Thermus aquaticus: one gene and its partner. The protein of the gene in region 1 binds, or shares a complex with, the protein of each later gene. Links are inferred from orthologs where the notes say so. Each region holds a gene or a part of one and is shown on either strand. Other genes may lie near its edges. The genes, in order: pfkA and rny.

Evidence for each region.
Region 2: pfkA (region 1) and rny share a complex: the UniProt entries of both Bacillus subtilis proteins name them as parts of the possible RNA degradosome complex. The link is inferred for Thermus aquaticus from one-to-one orthologs.

The regions. Positions count from the first base shown.
Region 1 is NZ_LHCI01000106.1:504,045-512,340, reverse strand. The notes cover bases 1,988-4,962. They hold pfkA (6-phosphofructokinase), read left to right. Parts: upstream 1,988-2,978; coding sequence 2,979-3,947; downstream 3,948-4,962. Other genes in these bases: pheT (phenylalanine--tRNA ligase subunit beta), read right to left, coding at 4,395-4,962; BVI061214_RS03705 (hypothetical protein), read right to left, coding at 3,924-4,385; rsmI (16S rRNA (cytidine(1402)-2'-O)-methyltransferase), read left to right, coding at 2,194-2,982; BVI061214_RS03720 (hypothetical protein), read left to right, coding at 1,988-2,189. Also shown: BVI061214_RS03735 (YcxB family protein), read right to left, coding at 1-460; BVI061214_RS03730 (glycerophosphodiester phosphodiesterase), read left to right, coding at 484-1,113; BVI061214_RS03725 (inorganic diphosphatase), read left to right, coding at 1,124-1,651; more of BVI061214_RS03720, read left to right, coding at 1,788-1,987; more of pheT, read right to left, coding at 4,963-6,746; pheS (phenylalanine--tRNA ligase subunit alpha), read right to left, coding at 6,743-7,801; BVI061214_RS03690 (FAD-binding oxidoreductase), read right to left, coding at 7,803-8,296. UniProt on the Bacillus subtilis protein: Catalyzes the phosphorylation of D-fructose 6-phosphate to fructose 1,6-bisphosphate by ATP, the first committing step of glycolysis.
Region 2 is NZ_LHCI01000106.1:746,379-754,699, forward strand. The notes cover bases 4,305-7,304. They hold rny (ribonuclease Y), read left to right. Parts: upstream 4,305-4,940; coding sequence 4,941-6,668; downstream 6,669-7,304. Other genes in these bases: recA (recombinase RecA), read left to right, coding at 4,305-4,940; mreB (rod shape-determining protein), read left to right, coding at 6,680-7,304. Outside these bases: BVI061214_RS05060 (HAD family hydrolase), read right to left, coding at 1-379; BVI061214_RS05065 (MFS transporter), read right to left, coding at 372-1,409; BVI061214_RS05070 (YgfZ family protein), read left to right, coding at 1,447-2,220; BVI061214_RS05075 (CinA family nicotinamide mononucleotide deamidase-related protein), read left to right, coding at 2,193-3,377; thpR (RNA 2',3'-cyclic phosphodiesterase), read left to right, coding at 3,374-3,967; more of recA, read left to right, coding at 3,918-4,304; more of mreB, read left to right, coding at 7,305-7,711; 3-hydroxyacyl-ACP dehydratase FabZ, read left to right, coding at 7,716-8,147; BVI061214_RS05105 (hypothetical protein), read left to right, coding at 8,220-8,321. UniProt on the Bacillus subtilis protein: Endoribonuclease that initiates mRNA decay. Initiates the decay of all SAM-dependent riboswitches, such as yitJ riboswitch. Involved in processing of the gapA operon mRNA, it cleaves between cggR and gapA.

The DNA of each region.
Region 1 (8,296 bases):
GGGCCAAAGGGTTCCCGCCCCCCCGGGGCCTGGCCGGTGGGGTGGCCTCCTTGGCCTCCTGGGGCTCCGGGGCTAGCTCCACCGAGGCGGGCTTGGGCGTGGCCTCCTCCTCCCAGAGGGGGGCTTTGGGCGTTTCCCTGGGCTCTAGTGGCCGGGAGGCCTGGGTGGCCTTCCGGGCGCGGGCCACATGGGGCTTCAGCCCCTCCAGGAAGGCCTTGAGCTCCTCCAAGGGAAAGGCCCGAAGGGGGATGGCGAGGGCCTCTTCCTCACTCTGGACCAAAAGGCTTCCCCCTTCCCCCCGGCCCACCCGGCGGATGCGGGCAAGCTCCATCTTCTTTACCCCAGCCTCGTCCACCAGGACCAGGTGGGTTTCCGTCACCGCCAGAAATCCGCCTGGCCCCTCCAGGCGCGCCAGGGCCCGCTCTCCCAGGCGGGAAAAGGCTTCCTCGTACTTGCCCATGGCCCCATTGTATACTCCCCCTCGTGCCCCTCCGCCTAGGCCACCGCGGCATCGCCCTGGGGGTGCGGGAGAACACCCTCGAGGCCTTCAGGAAGGCCCTGGACTCGGGCCTAGACGGCTTTGAGCTGGACGTGCACCTGACCAAAGACGGGGTCCTGGTGGTCCACCACGACTTCACCCTGGGAGGCGCTTCCATCGCCGGCCTTTCCCTGAGGGAGCTTCCCCCCTACGTGCCCACCCTGGAGGCCGTTTTAGAGAGCTTTCCCGGCGCCTGGATCAACGTGGAGCTCAAGAGCCTGCCCCCCGAGACCGATGGCCGGGAGGAGGCTTTGGCTCGGCTCCTGGCCCGCTCTCCCTCGGAAAGGGTCTGGGTGAGTTCCTTTGACCCCCTGGCGCTGGTGCGCCTGAGGCGCCTCGGCGTCGCGCCCCTAGGCCTCCTCTACGAGAAGCCCGAGGCCCTGGAGCTGGCCCCCTGTCTGGGCGTGGCCTGGGTGCACCCCTGGGTGGGCCTCTTGGACGAAGAGGAGGTCCGCCGCCTGAGGGCCCGCTACCGGGTCCTGGCCTGGACGGTGAACGACAAGCGGGAGGCCCAGGCCCTCACGGCCTGGGGGGTGGATGCCCTGGTCACGGACTTCCCGGAGGTCCTCGTATAATGGGGGGGCTATGGCGAACCTGAAGAGCCTTCCCGTGGGTAAGAACGCGCCCCAGGTGGTCCACATGGTCATTGAGGTCCCCCGGGGTTCCGGCAACAAGTACGAGTACGACCCGGAGCTGGGGGTTGTCAAGCTGGACCGGGTCCTGCCGGGAGCCCAGTTTTATCCCGGGGACTACGGCTTCATCCCCTCCACCCTGGCCGAGGACGGGGATCCCCTGGACGGCCTCATCCTCTCCACCTACCCCCTTCTGCCGGGGGTGGTGGTGGAGGTGCGCCCGGTGGGCCTTCTCCTCATGGAGGACGAGAAGGGGAGCGACGCCAAGATCCTGGGGGTGGTGGCCGAGGACCAGCGCCTGGACCACATCCAGGACATCGGCGACGTTCCCGAGGGCGTCAAGCAGGAGATCCAGCACTTCTTTGAGACCTACAAGGCCCTCGAGGCCAAGAAGGGCAAGTGGGTCCGGGTCACCGGCTGGCGGGACCGCCAGGCGGCCTTGGAGGAGATCCAGGCCGCCATCGCCCGCTACGGCCGCTAAAGGGGGCTAAGCGCCCCGCCTGGCTTTTGGCCACGGCGGGGTGCCCTTTCCAGCCCCGACTTGGGCACCCCGTGTTGCGAAACCAAAGCGCGGGCGCTTAGGCTCCCAGGGATAGAATCCTCCTTGGGAGGTGTTTATGGTCTGCCCGGTTTGCGGCGAGCCCCTGGACCTGGAGGGCTACGAGGCGGGGGACCTCCTGGACTGCGAGGCCTGCGGGGCGGGGGACGAGGTGGTCCTCCGTTTCTCCGACGGGACCTTGGAGGAGGAGGTGCGGGCCCTCAAGGCCGACCCTCTGGAGGCCCTGAGGCGGCTGGAGGAGGGCGTGGGGGAGGAGGCCCCGAAGGAGGCGGAGGACGGGCGCAACCTGGAGCCCGACTACCTCACCGTCCACGTGGAAACCGACGGGGGGCCCCTGGCCCTGAGGCGGGTGGTCTTCCCGGGAGCGCCCGACCTTCTGGAGTTCACCCTGCCCTCGGGCTCCGTGTACGAGTTCCCCTTCCGCCAGGTGGTGAAGACCCTGAGGCCCATCCTGCTCTAGCCCCATGCGCCTGGTCCTGGTTCCCACCCCCATCGGCAACCTGGAGGACATCACCCTGAGGGCCCTCAGGACCCTGAAGGAGGCCGAGGTGGTGGCTTGCGAGGACACCAGGCGCACGGGGCTTCTCCTTCGCCACTACGGCATCCCCACCCCTACCCTGCGCCTGGACCAGCACACCCTGGACCGGGCCAAGGAGCTCCTCGCCCCCTACGCCTACGTGGCCTACGCCACGGATGCCGGCACCCCGGGGATCTCGGATCCGGGAGCGGAGCTGGTGCGGCTGGCCTTAGAATGGGGCTGGCGGGTGGAAGCGCTTCCTGGCCCCACCGCCCTCATCCCCGCCCTGGTGGCCTCGGGCCTGCCCACCCACCGCTTCACCTTTGAGGGCTTTTTGCCCAAGGCGGGAAGGGAGCGCAAGGAAAGGCTTCAGGCCCTGGCCCGGGAAGGGAGGACCGCGGTGCTCTACGAAAGCCCCCACCGCCTGAGGAAGACCCTAGAGGACCTCATGGAGGTCTACGGGGAGGCCCACCCCGTGGCCGTGGCCCGGGAGATCAGCAAGGTCCACGAGGAGGTCTTCCGGGGAAGCCTGAAGGAGGCTTGGGCCCGCTTCGCCGAGCCCAAGGGGGAGTTCGTCCTGGTCCTGGGGCCCAAGGAGGCCCCGGCCCCGGACGCGGAAAGGCTTCTTGCGGAGCTCAAGGGCCAGGGCCTTTCCGGGAAGGCCCTCTTCCGGGCCCTGGTGGCGGCCGGGGTTGCCCGCAACGAGGCCTACCGCCTCAGCATGGAGGAGAGATGAAGCGCATCGGCGTCTTTACCAGCGGGGGCGACGCCCCCGGCATGAACGCGGCCATCCGGGCCGTGGTGCGCCAGGCCTACGCCATGGGCGTTGAGGTCATCGGCATCCGTAGGGGCTACGCCGGCATGATCCAGGGGGAGATGGTCCCCCTGGGGGTGCGGGACGTGGCCAACATCCTGCAACGGGGAGGGACCATCCTCCTCACCGCCCGGAGCCAGGAGTTCCTCACCGAGGAGGGGCGGGCCAAGGCGGTGGCCAAGCTGAAGGCGGCGGGGATAGAGGGCCTGGTGGCCATCGGCGGCGACGGCACCTTCCGCGGGGCCATGCGCCTCATTGAGGAGCACAAGATCCCCGTGGTGGGGGTGCCAGGCACCATTGACAACGACCTTTTTGGCACCGACTATACCATCGGCTTTGACACCGCCGTCAACACGGCCCTGGAGGCCATTGACCGCATCCGGGACACCGCCGCCAGCCACGAGCGGGTCTTCTTCATAGAGGTCATGGGGCGGCATGCGGGCTTCATCGCCCTGGATGTGGGCCTGGCGGGGGGCGCCGAGGTGATCGCCGTGCCCGAGGAGCCCGTGGACCCCAAGGCCATCGCCGAGGGGCTTCTGGAGTCCCAGAGGCGGGGCAAGTCCAGCTCCATCGTGGTGGTGGCGGAAGGGGCCTACCCCGGGGGGGCTACGGGGCTTCTCAAGGCCATCCAGGAGCACCTCCAGGTGGAGGCCCGGGTCACGGTGCTGGGCCACATCCAGCGGGGAGGAAGCCCCACGGCCAAGGACCGCATCCTGGCGAGCCGCCTGGGGGCGGCGGCGGTGGAGGCCCTGGCCGGGGGGACCAGCGGGGTCATGGTGGGGGAGGTGGAGGGAGAGGTGGAGCTCACCCCCCTCAAGGAGGCGGTGGAGCGCAGGAAGGACATCAACCGGGCGCTTCTTGCCCTATCGCGGATTCTCGCCCTCTAGGGCCAGGGCCTTCCTGAGCCAGGGGGTCTGCCAGGCCAGGCGGAAGGCCTCGCGGGCGAAGGGGCTCTGTCCTATTCCCTCGTAGATGGGGGTGGGGAGGCGCACCGAGGGGTAGCGGAGGGTCCCCCCCACCACCTCCCAGGGGAAGCCGGTCCACAGGCTAAAGGCCAGGAACAGCCCCAAAAGAAGCCCTCCCAGGGCCCCGAGCAGGCCCTCGAGGCCCCGGGAAAGGGCGGGGAGGGGCAGGCTCTTGGCCAGCGTCCCCAGAAGGAGGCCCAAACCCAGGCCCCACCAGGGGCCCTTTAGCCCTAGCTGGGCCAGGACCAGGTAGAGGAGGACCCCAAGCCCCATCCCGGCCCCCAGAAGCCCCTCCCGGTAGCCCAGGGCCAGGCCCAGGGCCAGGCTGAAGAGGGCCAAAAGGTCCACCCAGGTCAGCATGGCTAGAGTTTACTCCCGGATGCCGAAGCCCCTCGCCCTTAGGGCGGCGAAGATGCCCGCCATGGCGGCGTCCACCTCCTCGTCTTTGAGGGTCCTCTCCGGGTGGCGGAAGCGGAGGTGGAAGGCCAGGCTCTTCTCCCCTTCCTTGAGGGGCGGGCCCTGGTAAAGGTCAAAGAGGGCGAGGCTTTCCAAATAGGGACCCGCCGCTTCCCGGATGACCCTTTCCACCTCTCCGTAGGGGATGGCCTCGGGAACCACCACCGCCAGGTCCCGCAAGGCCTGGGGGTAGCGGGAGGGGTCCCGGAAGGCCAGGGGCTTTTCCGGGAAGGGCAGGGTGAGCTCAAAGATCCAGACCGGAGGGAGCGCCAAAGCCCGGGCGATCCCCGGGTGGAGCTGGCCCAGGAAGCCCTTCGCTTCCCCTTCCACCAGGACCCGCCCCGAGACCCCGGGGTGGAGGAAGGGGTAGGGGTGGGCCTCCACCCGAAGCTCCAAGCCAAGCCTCCTAAAGAGGGCCTCCAGGTAGCCCTTGAGGAGGAAGAAGCCGGACAGGGCCTCTCGGGCCCAGGGAAGCTTCAGGCCCTCGCCGAAGAGGAGGCCCGCCAGGTGGGTCCTCTCCTCCCCCAGGCTCCCCGCCACGCCGTAGACCCGGCCCAGCTCAAAGAGGAGGGCCCGCTCCGGGCGGTCCAGGGCCAGGTTCTCCTTGAGGGTCTTGAGGAGGCCGGGGAAGAGGTGGGTCCTGAGGGCGGCCTTCTCCGGGGCCAGGGGGTTTTTCAGGCGCAGAGGGTAGGGGGGGAGGCGGAAGAGGGGGGCCTCCTCGGGGTCGGCGAAGCTGTAGGTGTAGACCTCCTGGAAGCCCAGGCCCGCCAGGAGCTCCTTGAGCCTCTCCTCCTTGCGGTAGGAGGCCTCCACGCTCCGGTTGTCGGGGGCGGGGAAGAAGGCGGGGAGGTCCAGGGGGATGGTCTCATAGCCCTGGATGCGGGCCACCTCCTCCACCAGGTCCTCCTCCAGGCGGAGGTCCAGGCGGTGGCTGGGCGGGGTGACCCGGTAGGGACCCTCCCCCTCCACCCGGCATCCCAGCCGCCTCAGGATGCTGATCTGGGCCTCCTCCGGGTACTGCGTGCCCAGGAGGGCGTTGGCGTACTGGGGGCGGAAGGGGATGGGCTCGGGCGGGCTGGGGTTTCCCACCTCCAGGATGGCCTCGGCCACCCGGGCCCCGGCCAGGGCCTGGAGGAGGCTCAGGGCCCGCTTCTGGGCGGGGATCTGGCCCAGGGGGTCCACGCCCCGCTCAAAGCGGTGGCTGGCCTCGGTGCGGAGGCCGTGGCGGCGGGCGGTCTTGCGGATGGCGACCGGGTCAAAGAGGGCCACCTCCAGGGCGATGGCCTCCGTGTCCGCCCGCACCTCGCTCTCCGCCCCGCCCATGACCCCGGCCAGGCCGATGGGCAGGCTCCTTTCCCCCTGGATGGCGGCGATGACCAGGTCCTCCGGGTGGAGGGCCCGCTCCACTCCGTCCAGGGTGCGAAGCCTCTCCCCCTCTCGGGCCCGGCGCACCAGGATCCCCTCCCCCACGAACCGGAGGTCAAAGGCGTGCATGGGCTGGGACCTCTCCAGCATCACGTAGTTGGTGATGTCCACGACGTTGCTGATGGGGCGCATGCCGGCGGCGAAGAGGGCCCGCTGCAGGGGGATGGGGCTTGGCCCTACCCGGAGGCCAAAGGCGTAGGCCAGGGTGAAGTGGGGGGCGCCCAGGGGGTCTTCCACCTCCAGGCGGAAGGGAAGGGGCAGGGCCTCGGCCCGGTAGAGGACCTGGGGCTCCACCAGGGCGTAGCCCAGGGCGTGGAGGTCCCGGGCCAGGCCCAGAAGGCCCAGGGCGTCCGGGCGGTTGGGGGTGACTTCTATCTCCAAGACCACCTCCCCGGGCCAGGCCTCAGCCAGGGGGGTGCCGGGAGGAAGGGCCTCAGCGGGGAACTCCAAAAGCCCCCCGCCGTACTCCCCCACCCCGAGCTCCTTGGGGGAGAGGGCCATGCCGAAGGAGCGCACCCCCTGGATGACCCGCTCCCCCACCTTCAGGCCCTGGAGCTCGGTTCCGGGCAGGGCCAGGGCCACGCCGATCCCAGCCCGGGCGTTCTCGGCCCCCGAGACCACCTCCACCACCTCTCCGGCGTCCAGGACCAGGCGCTTTAGGCCCGTCCCCGGGACGGGGTGGGCCTCGAGGACCCGGGCGAAGACCACCCCAGGAGGGATCTGGAAGAGGCGCTCCACGCGGTCCGTCTCAAAGCCCAGCCCCGCCAGGCGTTCCTCCAGGACCTCGGGGCTTTCCAGCTCGGGGACGTACTCCTTGAGCCAGGAGAAGGGCACCCTCATAGAACCCCCCGGAACTGCTCCAGGAACTTCAGCCTGCCGGCGAAGAAGTAGCGGATGTCGGGGATGCCGTAGCGCAGCATGGCGAGCCTCTCCACACCGAGGCCGAAGGCGAAGCCCGTGACCCCCTGGTAGGCGGGGGGAAGGCCCAGGCTTTGGCGGTACTGGTCCACCGCCTGGAAGACCCTAGGGTGGACCATGCCCGCCCCACCCAGCTCCAGCCACTTCCTCCCCTCGGGCCACCAGATGGCGAACTGGGCCCCGGGCTCCACGAAGGGGAAGTAGACGGGCTGGAAGCGCACCCGGGACTCAGGGCCGTAGAGGGCCTGGGCCAGCTCGTAAATCGCCCCCTTGAGGTGGGCCATGGTGATGCCCTCCCCCACCACCAGCCCCTCCAGCTGGTGGAAGACGGCCTCGTGGGTGGCGTCGGTCTGCTCAAAGCGGAAGACCCGCCCCGGCACCACGATGCGGAAAGGGGGGGTGTGGGCCACCATGTAGCGGACCTGCATGGGGGAGGTGTGGGTGCGCAAAAGAAGCCGCCCCTCCACCTCCTCCCCCAAGGGGCCCTTCAGGCGGAGGCCTTCTTCCTCCAGCCAGAAGGTGTCCCACATGTCCCGGGCGGGGTGGTGCTCGGGGATGTTGAGGGCGTCAAAGTTGAAGAACTCCCCCTCCACCTCGGGCCCCATGACCGCCTGGTAGCCCAGGCCCCGGAAGATGGCGATAAGCTCCTTTTCCATGAGGGTGATGGGGTGAAGCCCCCCTGCGAAGAGGCTTACTCCGGGCAGGGAGACGTCCAGGCGCTCCCCTTCCAGGGCCCGCCTTAAGGCCTCCTCCTCTAGGGCCTTTTCCCGCTCCTCCAGGGCCTTCTCCAGGGCCTCCTTTAGGGCGTTTAGGGCCTGGCCCCGCGCCTTTCTTTCCTCCAGGGGGAGGGCGGCGAGGGCCTTCATCTCCTGGGTGATGAGGCCCTTCTTGCCCAGGTACCGGGCCTTGAGGGCCTTCAGGGCCTCGAGGTCCTGGGCGCTTTGGATGGCGGCTAGGGCTTCTTCCAGCTCCCGCATCCTAAAGAGGATACCCCATTCCCCGCACCCAGCGGAGGAAGGCCTCGGGCGGCCTTGGGGCCTCCCCGCCGTCTTTCCAGGCGAAGCGGAGGTCCCTTAGGGGCCCTTCCCCCACCCCCATCCCCCGGGGGAAGAGGGGGCGGAGGTCCAAAGGCCCCACCTCCTCCCCCAAGAAGGCCTCCTGGAAGCGGGCCACCTCCTTCTCGTGGCCAAAGTGAAAGGCGTAGAGGGCATCTTCCAGGGCGAAGAGAAAGCGGGGCCTAGGGGAAAGCTCGGGGAAGGCCCCTTCCCAGGGCCTTTTCAGGAAGGCGAAGGCCCGCCCCGGCCTGAGGCGGAAGACTACCTCCAAAGCCTCCCCTAAAAGCCCAAAGCTCCCCACGAAGGGGCGCACCAGGTCGTACCCCTGGACGTTCTTGACCACAAGGCCCCCGGCCCGCACCACCTCCCCCTTGGGGGTGCGGAAGGTGAGGCCCAGGACCTCGGCGGGGAAGAAGA
Region 2 (8,321 bases), 240 kb from region 1 along the record:
GGAGGGGCGGGTCCAGCCCCAAGGCGCCCAGCACGTGGCGGGCGTTTTCCTTGGGGGCGTTGGTGACCACGCCCCAGCGTAGCCCCTTCTTCTGGATTAGATCCAGGAGCTCTAGGAGGCCGGGGGTGGGCTTCAGGTCCTTGGCCAGATCCCGGAAGCGGGCCTCCTTGGCCTCTATGAGCCTCCTGGCCTCCTCTCCTTCCAGGGAGAGGAGGTCCTGGACGATCTCGGGGTTCAGGCGGCCCGAGATGCGCTTTCGGTAAAACCCGAGGTCCACCTCGAGGCCATAAGGGCGCAGGGCCTCCCGCCAGGCGAGGAGGTGGAGGGGGTCGGTGTCGGCTAGGGTGCCGTCCAGGTCAAAGAGGAGGGCCTTAACCATCTCCCAACCCCCGCAGAAGCAGAAAAAGCCCTAGGGCCAGGGCCAAAAGCCCCAGGGGGATGCCCGGAAGGGGTAGGAGGGCGAAGAGGGCGGGGATCAGGGTGCTTCCCGCCGCCCCGGCGTAGAGGAGCCCTCCCAGGGCCCGGTGGCCGAAGCGGGCCTGGACTAAGGCGAAGAGGGTGGAAAAAAGGGGGCCCAGGAAGAAGCCTGCCAAGGGGAAGAGGAGGGCGGTGGGGGGAAAGAGGTTAAGGAGAAGGAGGAGAAGGACCCCTAGGAGGAGGCCGCGCAGGGCGGCCAGGGGTCTTTCCGCCACCGGCCTGGCCAAAAACAACCTCCCCAGGGCCAGGAAGAGCCAGTAAAGGGAGAGGAGCAGGCCTCCAGTGGCGGTGGCGTGGCCCAGGCGCTCCAGCCACACCCGGTTCCAGGTGGCCAAGGCCCCCTCGAGGCCCGTGTAAAGGCCCACGGCCAGCAAAAAGGGCAGAAGCCCCCGGGCCTCCCCCCTGGCCAGGCTCCTCACCGGAGGGGCGCCATAGACCAGGAGGCCCGCCAGAAGGGCCATGAGGGCCGAAAGGAGAAGGAGGGCCCGGTAGGGCATCAGGGTGAGGGCCAGGGGGGTGAAGACCGCCCCCAGGCCGAAGCCCACGTTGACCCGGTTCAGGAGCTCCACCCGCCTTTCGGGGTAGAGGTCCCCCACCAGGCTGTTGCCGTGGACGTTCATGACCCCCTCGGCCAGGCCCATGAGGAAGGCCATGGCCACCACCCAGGGAAAGCTTGGGGCCAGGGCCACCCCCGTGAGGGCCAGGGCCAGGAGGAAGAGGGCCAGAGGAAAGAGGGGGTGGCGCCTTTCCCCCTGGGCCAGGCGGATGCCCAGGAGAAGCCCCAGGAGGAGGCTTGTGAAGAACCAGGAGACCTCCTTGCCCACGGCAAAGGCCTCCCGCCAGTGGGGGAGGGCGGCCCCCGGCAGGGCCACGACCACGCCCACCAGGAAGAGGGAGAGAAAGGCCCCCAGGAAAAAGCGCACGTCCGCCATTCTCCCCCCGTCTGACCCTTTGGTCAATAATGGGGGTATGGAGGAGGCCCTGAGGATGGCCCTGAGGGGGGAAGGGTTCTTCGCCTTCCCCGGCCTGCTTCTCCTCAAGGGGCCGGACGCCTTCAGCTTTCTCCAGGGCCAGGGCACCCGGGACCTGAGGCGGCTAGAGGGCCCCGGTGGGGTCCTCTTCCTGAACCATAGGGGCCAGATTGAGGAGGCCGCCACCCTTTTCCCCCACCCCGAGGGCTTTTTGCTGGCTCCCTGGGGCACCCTAAAGGGCCTCAGGGCCCGCCTGGAGCGCTACATCGTCTTTGACCAGGTGGTCCTGGAGGAACTCCCCCTCTACCGCCTCCTCCACGCCGACGGCCGGGAGGAGGTGGCCGAGAGGGGGGAGGGGGGGCTTCCCCTGGAGGTCTTCCCCCTCTACGCCCTCCTCAAGGGGGTTCCCCTTTTGGAGGACATCCGGGGGGAGCTTCCCCAGAGCGTGGGGCTTCTCCACCTGGTGGACTACGGCAAGGGGTGCTATGTGGGCCAGGAGATCATGGCCCGCACCGAGGGCAAGGAGGTTCCCTACCGCCTGGTGGGCCTAAAGGGCCTGAAGGCGGGGGAGGTGGGGGAGCTCTTCTTGGAGGGGCGGCGGGTGGGGGAGATCAAGCGCCTACAGAGGACGCCCTTCGGCCTTCTGGGCCTGGGGCTGGTGCGCAGGGAGGTGCCCCTGGGCAGCGTGGTGACGGGAGGCGGGGGGGAGTACCGCCTCCTCCGCTACCCCTTTGAGGAGGGCCTATGGAGCGGGCAGAGATCATCGGCGTAGGCACGGAGCTCGTCTACGGGGAGACCCTGGACACCAACACGGCAGAGATCGCCAGAAGCCTCGAGGCCTACGCCCTCAAAGTGGAAAGGACCCTGAGGGTGGTGGACGAGCCCGGACCCCTGGCCCGGGAGGTGGCCGAGGCCTGGGAACGGGCCCGTCTCCTGGTCCTCTCCGGGGGCCTGGGCCCCACCCCCGACGACGTGACCCGGGAGGCGGTGGCCCAGGCTTTGGGGGAGCCTCTAGAGCTGGACGAGGCCATGCTCTCCCAGATTGAAGCCCTCTTCCGCGCCCGGGGCCGCCCCATGCCCGAGGCCAACCGCAAGCAGGCCATGAAGATCCCCTCGGCCCAGTGGCTGGATAACCCCCACGGCACCGCCCCCGGCTGGTGGGTGCGCAAAGCGGGGAAGGACCTGGTCCTCCTCCCGGGGCCGCCTTCCGAGTGGCGGCCCATGTGGCAGGAGGTGCTTCCCAGGCTGGCCCTGCCCCAAAGGGCCTACGCCAAGCGGGTTTTGAAGACCTGGGGCCTGGGGGAGTCGGAGATCGTGGAAAGGCTGGGGGAGCTCTTCCTCCGGGGGGAGGAGGTGGAGGTGGGCACCTACCCCAAGGTCCACGGGGTGGAGGTGGTGGTGCGGGGCCGGGAGGACCTGGTGGCCGAGCTTTCGGAAAAGATCAAAAAGAAGCTCCTGAAGGCCGTCTGGGGCGAGGGGGAGATGACCCTGGCCGAGGCGGTGAAGCGGCGTATGGAGCTGGAGGGGGCCACCCTGGCCACCATGGAGAGCCTGACCGGGGGGCTTCTGGGGGCGGAGATCACCCGCCTTCCCGGGGCCAGCCGCTTCTACCTGGGGGGCGTGGTATCCTATTCCGTAGGGGCCAAGGCCCGCTTCGGTGTGCCGGAGGAACGCCTCGCCAAGACGGTCTCCGCCGAGACGGCCAAGGCCATGGCGGAGGCCGCTCGGACCCTTTTTGGCGCCACCTACGCCCTGGCCACCACGGGCGTGGCGGGGCCGGACCCCCTGGAAGGGGAGCCCGTGGGCACGGTCTACGTGGCCGTGGCCGGCCCCCAGGGGGCGGAGGCCAGGCGGTACCGCTTCCCCGGGGACCGGGAGGCGGTGAGGCTACGGAGCGTGTACGCCGCGCTGGCCCTTCTGGTGACATGAGGCTTTTCTACGCCGTTTTTCTCCCCGAGGATGTGAGGCGGGCCCTGGAGGCCGCCCAGGAGAAGCTTTCCCGCTACAAGGGCTGGAAGGCGGTGCCGCCCCACCAGCTCCACCTTACCCTTCTCTTTTTGGGGGAAAGGCCCGAGGGGGACCTGGAGGACCTTATCGCCCTGGGCCACCGCCTGGGGCGGAAGACCCCGCCCTTTGTGGCCGGCCTCAGGGGCACCGGCTACTTCCCCAACGAGGGCACGCCCCGGGTCTGGTTCGCCAAGGCCGAGGGGGAGGGGTTTAACCTCCTGGCCCGGGGCCTGAGGGATGGGGTGAGGGAGGTTCTGGGGGAGGAGGCCCTTAAGGCCGAAGGGGACCGGGCCTTCAAGCCCCACATCACCCTGGCCCGGCGCAAGGCCCCCGCCCCCAGGGTTCCCCCGGTGGTCTTCGGCCTCACCTGGCCCGTGGAGTCCTTCGCCCTGGTGCGCTCGGAGCTCAAGCCTAGGGGGCCCGTCTACACCATTCTGGAAAAGTTCCCTTTGCGAGGTGAGCATGGAAGAGAACAAGAGGAAGTCGCTGGAAAACGCCCTCAAGACCATTGAAAAGGAGTTTGGCAAGGGGGCCGTCATGCGCCTGGGGGAGATGCCCAAGCTCCAGGTGGACGTGATCCCCACGGGCTCCTTGGGCCTGGACCTGGCCCTGGGGATCGGGGGCATCCCCCGGGGGCGGGTCACCGAGATCTTTGGGCCGGAGTCGGGGGGCAAGACCACTTTGGCCCTGACCATCATCGCCCAGGCCCAGAAGGGGGGCGGGGTGGCGGCCTTCGTGGACGCCGAGCACGCCCTAGACCCCCTTTACGCCAAGAAGCTCGGGGTGGACGTGCAGGAGCTTCTGGTCTCCCAGCCGGACACCGGGGAGCAGGCTTTGGAGATCGTGGAGCTTCTGGCCCGCTCGGGGGCGGTGGACGTGATCGTGGTGGATTCGGTGGCCGCTTTGGTGCCCAAGGCGGAGATTGAGGGGGAGATGGGGGACCAGCACGTGGGCCTCCAGGCCCGGCTCATGAGCCAGGCCCTGAGGAAGCTGCCCGCCGTCCTCTCCAAGAGCAACACCGCCGCCATCTTCATCAACCAGGTGCGGGAGAAGGTGGGGGTCATGTACGGCAACCCCGAGACCACGCCGGGCGGCCGGGCCCTCAAGTTCTACTCCAGCGTGCGCCTGGACGTGCGCAAAAGCGGCCAGCCCATCAAGGTGGGCAACGAGGCCGTGGGCATCAAGGTCAAGGTCAAGGTGGTGAAGAACAAGCTGGCCCCGCCCTTCCGGGAGGCGGAGCTGGAGATCTACTTCGGCCGGGGCCTGGACCCCGTTATGGACCTGGTCAACGTGGCCGTAGCGGCGGGGGGCATTGAGAAGGCCGGCTCCTGGTTCTCCTACGGCGAGCACCGCCTGGGCCAGGGCAAGGAGAAGGCGGCCGAGTACCTGAGGGAGCGGCCGGAGCTTCTGGAGGAGATCCGGGCCAAGGTCCTGGAGCGGGCGGACAAGGTGGTCCTGGCCGCCGGCGAGGAAGAGGGGGAGTAGATGACCCTTCTGGACCTGGTGCTTTTGCTCCTGGTCCTGGCCCTTCTCGCCGCCCTCTTCCTGAGGCGCAAGGGGGGTGAGGGTGAGGCGAGGGGGGAGGCCAGGGAGATCCTCGAGGCCGCCAAGGCCGAGGCCAAGGAGGCCCTGGAGTCTGCCCGCAAGGAGGCCAGGGAGATCCTGGAGGCGGCCCGCCAGGAGGCCAAGGCCCTGAGGGAGGAGGCCGAAAGCCGCCTAAAGGCCCTTCGGCAGGAGCTGGAGGAGGAGGCCCGGGCCCGGGCCGAGGCCCTGGAGAAGGAATCCAGGAGGCGCCTGGCCGAGGCCGAGGAGCGCCTGAAGGCGGAAAGGGAGGAGCTCAGGGCGGAGAGGGAGCGGCTTAAGGCCCTCCAGGAGGAGCTCAAGGCCGAAAGGGAGCGCCTCAAGGAGGAGCGGGAGGAGCTTCGCCGGGAGGCGGAACGGCTTTCCAAAAGGGGCGAGGCCCTGGACGCCCGGGCCATGAAGCTGGACGCCCTGGAGGAGGCGCTATCCAAGCGGGAAGAGGTCTTGAAGGCCAAAGAGGCCGGCCTCCTTGAGCGGGAAAAGGAGATTGAGCAGAGGCTCTACCAGGTGGCGGGCCTCTCCCCCGAGGAGGCCAGGAGGCTCATCCTGGAACGGTTGGACCGGGAGCTGGAGGAGGAGAAGGCGGCCAGGGTGCGGGCCGCCTTGGAGCGGGCCCGGGTAGAGGCCAGGCGCGAGGCCCAGAAGATCCTGGCTCAGGCCATGCAGCGCCAGGCCTCGGAGACCGCGGCCCAGCTGGCGGTGTCCGTGGTCCCCATCCCTTCCGACGCCATGAAGGGCCGCATCATCGGCCGGGAAGGGCGCAACATCCGCACCTTTGAGGCCCTCACCGGCGTGGACCTGATCATTGACGACACCCCGGAGGCGGTCCTGCTTTCCTCCTTCAACCCCGTGCGGCGCGAGATCGCCCGCATGGCCCTGGAGGAGCTCCTCAAAGACGGCCGCATCCACCCAAGCCGCATAGAGGAGGTGGTGGAGAAGGCCAAGCAGGAGATGAAGACCTTCATCTACGAGAGGGGGGAGGAGGCGGCCCTCGAGGCCGGGGTGGTGGGCCTGAAGCCCGGCCTGATCCAGCTATTGGGCCGGCTCCACTTCCGCTCCAGCTACGGCCAGAACGTCCTCAAGCACTCCATTCAGGTGGCCCACCTCACCGGCATCATGGCGGCGGAGCTGGGCCTGGACGCAGGGCTCGCCCGCAGGGCGGGGCTTCTTCACGATATCGGCAAGAGCGTGGACCGAGAGGTGGAGGGAAGCCACGTGGAGATCGGCATCGCCCTGGCCCGCCGCTTCGGCGAGCCCCCTGAGGTCATAGACGCCATCGCCCACCACCACGACCCGGAGAACGCCGAGACGGTCTACGCCGTCCTGGTGGCCGCCGCCGACGCCCTCTCCGCCGCCCGGCCCGGGGCCAGGCGGGAGAGCCTGGAGGAGTATCTGCAGCGCCTCGAGGCCCTGGAGCGCATCGCCCTCTCCTTCCCCGGGGTGGAGACGGCCTTCGCCGTGCAGGCGGGGCGGGAGGGGCGGGGCATCGTCAAGCCCGACAAGATCACCGACGCCAAGGCCACCCTGCTGGCCAGAGAAATCGCGAACCGCATTGAGCGGGAGATGAACTACCCCGGCCAGGTCCAGGTGACCGTGGTGCGGGAGACTCGGGCGGTGGAGTACGCTAAGTAGAGCGAGGGGATATGCTGAAGGGCGAAGACATCGGGATTGACCTGGGGACGGCCAGCGTCCTCATCTACGTGCGGGGGAAGGGCATCGTTTTGCGGGAGCCTTCGGTGATCGCCGTGGTCCAGGGCAAAAAGGAGGTGAAGGCCGTGGGGGCCGAGGCCTACCGGATGCTGGGGCGCACCCCGGGCAACATCGTGGCCGTGCGGCCCCTCAAGGACGGGGTCATCGCCGACTACGCCCTCACGGAGAGGATGCTCCTCCTCTTCCTGCAGAAGGTGCTTTCCCCCATGAGCCGCTTCTTCAAGCCCCGGGTCATGGTGGGGGTGCCCTCGGGGGTCACGGACGTGGAAAGGCGGGCGGTGGTCCAGGCGGTCTCCGCCCTGGCCCAGAAGGTCTACCTCATTGAGGAGCCCCTGGCGGCGGCCATCGGGGCGGGCATCAACGTGGCCGAGCCCACGGGCAGCATGGTGGTGGACATCGGGGGCGGCTCCACCGATATCGCCGTCATCTCCCTGGGGGGCATCGTGCGCTCGGAAAGCCTCAGGATCGCCGGCAACGAGATGGACCAGGCCATCATCCGCTACATCCGGCAAAAGTACAACCTCCTCATCGGCGAGCGGACCGCCGAGGAGCTCAAGATCCAGCTGGGCCGGGCCAAGGTCCTTCCCGGGGAGGAGAAGGAGGTGGCCGAGGTGCGGGGCCGGGACCTCATCACCGGCCTTCCCCGTACCGCGGAGATCCCCGCCGAGGACGTGGCCGAGGCCCTAAAGGAGCCCCTGGACAAGATCTTCCAGGGGGTGAAGTCGGTGCTGGAGACCACGCCGCCGGAGCTGGCCTCGGACATCTACGAGCGGGGCATCCTCCTCACGGGGGGTGGGGCTTTGCTGAAGAACCTGGACCTCGCCCTGCAGGAGGCCACCGGCGTGCCGGTGGTGGTGGCGGAGAACCCCATTGAGGCCGTGGCCCTGGGCACCGGCAAGGCCCTGGAAATGCTCCACGTCCTGGAGGACACCATCCTCTCCTCGGATGACGTCCTGAAGAGGTGAGGCCGTGGAGATCGGGGAGATCCTGAGGCTTCTTCCCCACCGCTACCCTTTTCTCCTCATTGACCGGGTCCTCGAGGCCGACGAGAAGCGCTTCCGCGCTCTAAAAAACGTCACCTTCAACGAGCCCCACTTCCAGGGGCACTTTCCCGGCTACCCCATCATGCCCGGGGTCCTGATCCTGGAGGCCATGGCCCAGGCGGCGGTGGGCACCCTGGCCCGCCAGCCGGGGATGGCCCCGGGGAGCCTGGTCTTCCTGGTGGGCGTGGAGGAGGCCCGCTTTAAGAAGCCCGTGGTCCCCGGGGACACCCTGGTCCTCGAGGGGGAGCTCCTCTTCTTCCGCCGGGGCCTGGGCAAGGTGGCGGTGCGGGCCCTGGTGGAGGGGGAGGAAAGGGCCAGCGCTACCCTAAGCTTCGCCCTTCGGCAGGGTTCGCAGTAAGATCTGGCTGAACTGAGCTTCAGGGCTTCCTCCAGGGCCAAGTCCACGCTCTCCAGGATATCATCAGACCCCATGGAAGACCTGATGGCCTACCTCAAGCGGGCCCGGGGCGGCCGGGTGGTGCAGACGGGCTTCCTCCCCCCGGAGGCCCAGGCGGAGCTTCTGGACCTGGCC